Regions from separate parts of the Rufibacter radiotolerans genome, predicted to be linked through region 1. Evidence: riboswitches for the same ligand, from Rfam matches in the RefSeq annotation. Region 1 holds a riboswitch; the other holds the start of a gene.

What was found. Region 1 has a riboswitch for S-adenosylmethionine ahead of metH (methionine synthase). Riboswitches for the same ligand answer to the same signal wherever they lie in the genome.
Region 2: linked by a shared signal. The riboswitch ahead of TH63_RS09585 (O-acetylhomoserine aminocarboxypropyltransferase/cysteine synthase family protein) and the one ahead of metH (methionine synthase) in region 1 are both predicted to bind S-adenosylmethionine.

What each region holds. Positions count from the first base shown of each region.
Region 1 covers NZ_CP010777.1:3,483,115-3,486,971, forward strand. Annotated here, with positions in the region: gene TH63_RS14210 (hypothetical protein) at 1-171, shown strand, start outside; gene TH63_RS14220 (fatty acid desaturase family protein) at 1,118-2,263, shown strand; SAM riboswitch class I at 2,678-2,786, shown strand; gene metH (methionine synthase) at 2,869-3,857, shown strand, end outside.
Region 2 covers NZ_CP010777.1:2,296,639-2,300,495, forward strand. Annotated here, with positions in the region: gene metX (homoserine O-acetyltransferase MetX) at 1-357, opposite strand, end outside; gene TH63_RS09585 (O-acetylhomoserine aminocarboxypropyltransferase/cysteine synthase family protein) at 366-1,700, opposite strand; SAM riboswitch class I at 1,968-2,080, opposite strand; gene TH63_RS09590 (phosphoribosylaminoimidazolesuccinocarboxamide synthase) at 2,431-3,366, shown strand; gene TH63_RS09595 (STAS domain-containing protein) at 3,435-3,812, shown strand; gene TH63_RS09600 (ribonuclease Z) at 3,834-3,857, shown strand, end outside.

The DNA of each region.
Region 1 (3,857 bases):
TATGACCGAACGCTCACCACGGTGGGTATTGATGGAATTGTAGGTTTGGAATATCAGATTACGGAAATTCCGATTTCTCTGGGGCTCGATTTTAAGCCATTTATCGAAGTCAACCGAGACGGACTTTTCCCGTTTGCAGATGGAGCTCTGACCATCCGCTATACATTCTAATGCTTCCCCAAACCTACTTGAAAAGCCTGCCTCGTGCAGGCTTTTTCTATTTTGGGGTATTTGGGATGTAAGGCTGCAGCCCTATAACATAAGGCTTTTCTAATGATGTTTGCTTTCCTTAGCCTAGTTGATAAAGAATTCGCCTTTGACTTAGATTGGCCGCCTTGCCTGAGTCCTTATGCTTTGGTTGTTTCATTTGTTCCCTCCGAGCGCTCACGGCCGCGGAGCCCCGTCTTTCCCCCTCGCACTGCCCTTGTGGCCTCCTTGCAGTTTTCTCTTAGCTAAAGCCACTGCAGAGTCACAAGCGAGGCGCTCGGAGCAAAGACTGAAATCGGGGGAATGTGTAGGGCTGCGGAGATTCTCAGGCAAGGGTCTTCCCAGTGAGAACCATCCCCCCTCATCCTACCCTTCTCCCTCAGGGAGAAGGAACTGCAGTGTTGCGTTTTAAGCCCGTTTTCAAAGAAACAGCCTCAAAACGCTGTCCCGCCTCTTCACCGCAGACTCCCCCCTTGAGGGGGGCGAGGGGGGTGTTTACACAGGAGAGCACTTTTAGGGAAGTCACTTAAAACCAAAAGTCAAGGAAGTAAATCCGCACCATTGAAGGGAATACTTCTGCCTTCTTCCTCGTCCCCCTTTGAAGGCCTAGGATGACCACTCCTGCAGATCAACCCACGTTTCCGGCCCGTTTTTCCCAAAACAGCCCCAAAACGGCTTTCCCGTTTCTACCTACTCCTACCTCAATCACCCCTTTTTTCCTAACATTCTCTTTACCAATGGCTTTATCCGTAGAAACCGCAAAACAAAGGCACTTAACATTCGGTTTCTACGTTGAAAGGGAGCAGACCTGAAGTCAGATTTGTTTTTTATCTCCATCTTTACGCGCAAAGGCCCATTGCGCAGGTTCAATTGATTTCCCCCTTGGTCCTCCATTCATTACTTCAACTTCATGTCATCCAAATTAAGATTCATCAATAAAGAAAAGTCCACTTTTTATGCCACCACCCGCTCCAGGGTAGAGGATTATTTGAAAGAGAAAGGAATTTCCCGAAACGCCAATCCGGCCATGTGGCGCAAAATCGCTTTTTACCTGACGGTGTTCGCGGGTCTCTATGCCTTGATTCTCTCCAATCAGTTTGGGCCCTGGACCATGTTTGGCATGACCTTGCTGCTAGGGGTTTTCAGTGCGCTGGTAGGCTTCAACGTCTGCCATGACGCCATCCATGGGTCACTTTCTCCCAACAGCAAAGTCAATAAGGTCTTCAGTTTTGTCTTCAACCTAGTGGGGGCTAGTCCTTATGTCTGGAACCTCACGCACAACGTGGTACACCACACCTATACCAACATTCCCGGCCACGACGAGGACATTGAGGTGGCCCCTGGCTTGATTAGGGTGGCCCCGGGTGAGAAAGTGAACAAACTGCAGCGGTTCCAGCACGTGTATGCTTTCGGGTTGTACAGCCTGTCGTCCCTTTCCTGGGTTCTGAGAAAAGACTACATCAAGTTCTTCCAGAAGCAGATTGGCGCCCAGGACACGACCAACCACCCCAAAGCCGAGTACTACAAACTCTTCGCCTACAAAGCCCTGTACTATGTATTGTTTATTGTACTGCCTTTGGTAGTACTGGATATCACGTGGTGGCAATTTATCATCGGTTTCCTGGGTCTGCACCTGGCCGAGGGCCTGGTGATGGGACTGGTGTTCCAGTTGGCCCACGTGGTGGAAGGCACGGAGTTTCCGGAGCCCAACGAGCAAGGCAACATGGAAGAAGCCTGGGCCGACCACCAGATGCGCACCACCGCCAACTTCGCCATGAAAAACAAGCTGGCCGGTTTCCTTTTGGGCGGCTTGAACCAGCAGATTGAGCACCACCTTTTCCCTAAGGTCTGCCACATCCATTACCCAGGCATCTCTAAAATTGTGAAGGAAACTGCCCATGAGTTCGGCCTGCCCTACATTGAAAGCCCTACTTTCTCACAGGCCCTAGGCTCCCATTATCGCATGCTCAAGAAACTGGGCTGGCAGGCCTATAAGGAACAGGAGCTCGCGTACGCGGATGAGATTTTAGCCGAGAAGCAACTGGCCGTAAATTGAACTTTCGATAGTATTCAAAAAAAAACCGGAAGAACCCGTGTTTCTGGCATCTGCCTGAGATACGGGTTCTTCCGGTTTTCTTCAACAACCACTGCTGCTGGTTACTTTTGCCCTCCTCCCCGTCCCACTTTGAAGACAATCCCGTTTCATTCAAAATTTTCCCTGGTTCAAGTTTGTAACTTGGACCTAAAATGACCTGAAGTTTTCAACTTCAGTGAGGCGCGAGCCTCAAATGGCATAAAGCTGATTCTGAAATTCCCTGTAATTGAAAGAAAGGAACGGTCTTACCTTTGAAGGGGGATGACCACTTGTGCAGAGAAAATCTGTTTTCTCCTCGTTTTCCGCAAACCAGCCCAAAAACAACCCAATTCCACCCCATTTGCATCTTCCGCCCCCAGCCCTTACCTTTGCTCCTGCTTATCAAGAAAGACGGAGGGATTAGGCCCTGTGATGTCTTAGCAACCCAATTCAGTTGGGTGCTACTTCCTGCCCACCACGCCCGCCGTGCTGGGGGAGATGAGTGACGGTTTTCCTACACCCCTACCCGCCACCCTTCCTCCTGCCCTTTCTTGAGCCGCAACCTACCCTTTTGGTGAGCAAAGAAGATGACAAGAATAGAGGAAGAAGTTCAGAAACGCATTTTAGTCTTAGACGGGGCCATGGGCACCATGATCCAGCGGTACAACCTGCAAGAGGCCGACTACCGTGGCGACCGCTTCAAAGACTTCCACCTAGATGTGAAGGGCAACAATGATCTGCTCTCGCTTACCCAGCCCCACATCATCAAGGAAATCCATAACCAGTACTTTGAGGCCGGGGCCGACATTGCCGAGACCAACACCTTCAGTGGCACGTCCATTGCCATGGCCGACTATGACATGCAGGACCTGGTCTATGAGTTGAACTTTGAGTCGGCGCGCATTGCCAAGGAAGCTGCTGAGGAATGGACCGCCAAAACCCCAGACAAACCCCGCTTCGTGGCCGGCGCCATCGGGCCCACCAACCGTACCGCTTCCCTGTCGCCGGACGTCAACAACCCCGGCTTTAGGGCCATCACTTTTGATGAGTTGTTTGACGCCTATACTGAGCAGGTGCGCGGGCTGGTAGACGGCGGCGCAGATTTGCTGCTGGTAGAAACCATTTTTGACACCCTCAACGCGAAGGCGGCCCTGTTCGCCATTGACCAATACAGCCAACAGACCGGCAAGCGCCTGCCGCTTATGGTTTCCGGTACTATCACCGATGCCAGCGGCCGCACCCTTTCGGGCCAGACCGTAGAGGCGTTCCTGCACTCAGTGTCCCACATGCCGCTGTTGAGCGTGGGCTTTAACTGCGCGCTGGGCGCCAAACAGCTGCGTCCGCACATAGAATCCCTGAGCAAAGCCTCTAAATTCCACATCAGTGCCTACCCTAATGCCGGTCTGCCTAACGCCTTCGGGGCGTATGACGAGACCCCAGAGCAGATGGGGGCGCACGTGCGCGATTTCCTGGAAAACAACTTCGTGAATATAGTAGGTGGTTGTTGCGGTACCACGCCACCCCACATCAAGGTCATCGCGGAGATTGCTGCGCAGTACCCGCCGCGTCCGTTGCC
Region 2 (3,857 bases), 1.2 Mb from region 1:
CAAGTCAAAAGCTTTCACGGCATCCAGAACGGAAAGCGTTGGGAACGCGTGGTAATAAGGCTTACCCGTATCTGGGTTGAGGCTCAAGGGACCAGTGGACCCGTAGCAACTGCCCAAAGAGTTGGCGCAAACAATGAAATGGTTGGTAGGATCAAAGGTTTTGCCTTCGCCAAAGAGGCCTTCCCACCAGTCTTTCACAAAGGCGTTGCCGGTAAAGGCATGGCACACCCAGATCACGTTGCTACGGTCTTCGTTCAAGGTGCCCCAGGTGGTGTAAAAGAGTTGGAAGCCAGGCAATGATCGCCCGGACTCCAAAAGAAACTCATCTGTATAAGTAAAAACGCGTCCTGATAACATGGCAACTACTAGTTTAAAGAGGCCTCTAATTGGGTGTCACGCACCCTTACTTTGGCAAACGCCTGTTCAATATCTGCCTTGATATCTTCAATGTGCTCAATGCCCGCAGACACCCGCAGCAAGGTGGGGTTTACCCCGGCAGACAACTGCTCTTCCTCGTCCAATTGCTGGTGGGTGGTGGAGGCCGGGTGGATAATGAGCGTTTTAGCATCACCTACGTTGGCCAGGTGGCTTACTAGTTCCAGGCTGTTCACAAACGCCTCGGCTTCTTCTTTTCCGCCCTTCAGGTTAAAGCTCAAAACCCCACCAAAACCACGTTTCAGGTATTTTTGGGCCAGAAGATGGTACGGGCTGGAGGAAAGGCCGGGGTAATTCACGCTTTCCACTAATGGGTGTTTCTCCAGCCACTGGGCCAAAGCCAAGGCGTTCTCTACCGTGCGGTCAACCCGAAGTGAAAGCGTCTCAAGCCCTTGCAATAATTGGAAAGAATTGAATGGACTTAACGATGGACCGAAATCCCTTAACCCTTCTACCCTGGCCCTGATGGCGAAGGCGATGTTGCCGAACGGCCCATTGGCTCCGAACACTTCCCAGAAATTAAGACCATGGTACCCTTCAGATGGCTCACTGAATTGCGGAAACTTTCCGTTGCCCCAGTTAAAGTTACCGCCATCTACAATCACGCCGCCCACGGTGGTGCCGTGTCCGCCAATCCATTTGGTGGCAGAGGCTACTACCACGTTGGCGCCATGTTTTAAAGGCTGGAAAAGATAGCCGCCCGCCCCAAAGGTATTGTCCACTACCAACGGCAGGTTGTGCCCGGCCGCCACAGCGGCGATGGATTCAAAATCTGGGATACTGAAGCGCGGGTTGCCAATAGTCTCCAGGTAAAGCGCCTTGGTGTTCTCGTCAATTAAGGCAGCATAAGTAGCAGGCTCTTCATTCTTGGCGAACCGCACTTCAATGCCCAGCCGTTTAAACGCTACTTTAAATTGGTTGTAAGAACCGCCATACAGATTGCTGGAGGCCACAAAATTGTCGCCGGCCTGCAGGATGTTGTTTAGCGCGATGAATTGCGCCGCCTGGCCTGAACCCACGGCTACGGCCGCTACTCCGCCTTCCAGGGCAGCAATGCGCTTTTCAAACACATCGGTGGTGGGGTTCATGATGCGGGTATAAATGTTCCCGAACTGCTTTAAGGCAAACAGGTTGGCGCCGTGTTCGGCACTCTCAAACACATAAGAAGTAGTCTGGTAAATAGGAACCGCGCGGGAGCGGGTAGTAGGATCTATTTCTTGGCCAGCATGCAGCTGAAGGGTTTCAAAACGATAAGGAGAAGACATAGTAATGGCTGGTTACAATTGAAAAATTGAACAAAAACAAGACTCCGGGAAAACTAACGAATAGCAGGAACAACCCTGCCGCGGCACGTCAGACCCTGGAAAACAGGAAAAGGTGGATTAGAAGCGACAACAACAGCCCCGCATGCTACACATTCGCATGCTTGTTGTGCTAATAGAGAAATGAATTGTACTACCTGTTACCAACGCCGTTTGGCGTGACCCTGCATTGTAAGAAGTGGCTTTTGCTTGATTTTCCATCTTCGTATCAATTTATATTCCCCAAGGCAATATGTCCATTGGGTTCAGGAATTAGCACCTTACACGGTTGGTAGGTTGCTAGAGCTTCTCAGAGCCTGTCTCTCCACTCTTCTTTATAAATCAACTACCTTGATAATTGACTTGATATTGCAAATGTAGGCCCCAAAACATTATTTCCAAACTATTTTAAAAAAATTAACAAATTATTTTTGCCAAGCCCGCAACACCTGCTTTCTACCGTTGCCAATGTCATATCGCTACCTAACATTCATTAGCAACTTCACAACAACCCTCCTTTGCACCATCAGTCACCCTCTCTGCTTAAATGGATGTTCTAGGTTTTTAGAAATAGGTAAACCGGCCCGGAGCCTATCGTTTCTGGCCTACCCTGGGGCACAAAGAAGAAACAGTTTTGATCCTTCCTTGCCCCTTATCTATCCTTTCCTAACTTTGCCGCTGTTAGTCCTTTCTTATGCAAGCATTAAAAGAAACCAACTTCCATTTCCCCAACCAGACCGGGTTTTACCGGGGCAAAGTCCGCGACGTTTATTATTTCAAAGACAAGTTGGCCATGGTGGCCACCGACCGCATCTCAGCGTTTGACGTGGTGCTGCCACGGGCCATCCCCTATAAAGGACAGGTATTGAACCAGATAGCGGCTTCTTTCCTGAAAGCCACCGCCGATGTGGTGCCAAACTGGGTCATCAGCCATCCGGCGCCTAACGTGACCATAGGCAAGCAGTGCGATACGTTCAAAGTGGAGATGGTGATCAGGGGCTACCTGGCAGGCCATGCCTGGCGCGAGTACAGTGCCGGCAAACGCACCCTTTGCGGGGTAACGATGCCAGAAGGATTAAAGGAAAACGACCCCTTCCCGGAGCCTATCATCACCCCTACCACCAAAGCGGCAGAAGGCCATGACGAGGATATTTCACGGGAGGAGATTCTGCGCCAGGGAATAGTATCTGAGCAAGATTACCTGCAGATAGAGGCTTACACAAGAGCCCTTTTCAAGCGGGGCACCGAACTGGCCGCCGCCCGGGGTTTGATCCTGGTGGACACCAAATACGAGTTCGGCAAAGCCGATGGCAAAATTTATGTGATTGATGAAATCCATACGCCCGACTCCTCCAGGTTCTTTTACGCCGAGGGCTATCAGGCGCGGCAGGACGCCGGCCAGCCGCAACGCCAACTATCCAAGGAGTTTGTGCGTCAATGGCTCATAGAAAACGGGTTTCAGGGCAAAGAGGGGCAACAGGTACCGGAAATGACAGATGCCAAGGTCACCGAGATTTCGCAGCGGTATATTGAATTATATGAGCAATTACTAGGCGAGAAATTTATTCCGCAAGATTACGCCAGTCAGCCACATAGCCTCCAGGAAAGCATTGCCGCAAACATTTTTTAACATACTTTGTTACAGATATTCCACCAAAAATTGGTAGATTCGCAGTCTAAACCTTTTTGCTGTTACTTATGAAGTACACAATAGATAAAAAAGAGAACTATACCATCATCACTATAGATGAAAAGAAACTGGACACCACGATCGCTCCTGATCTGAAGTCTGAGTTTGTTAAATTGAATGCAGAAGGTATCACCAACCTGATCTTGGATCTATCAAACGTAAAATATACTGATTCTTCCGGGCTTTCCTCTATTTTGATAGCCAACCGTCTTTGCAACTCTTCTGGAGGCGTATTGATTTTAACTGGCCTTCAGGAGCACGTGACTAAACTGATCACCATCTCTAAACTGGAGTCTGTGTTGAATATTTTACCTACCGTAGAAGAAGGTATTGACCGTGTGTTCCTGCACGAAATTGAGAGCGATCTTACCAAAAAAGAAGAATAGTCAATCTGAGGAAACAGCAGTTTGGACTTCGAGCTGAAAATACTT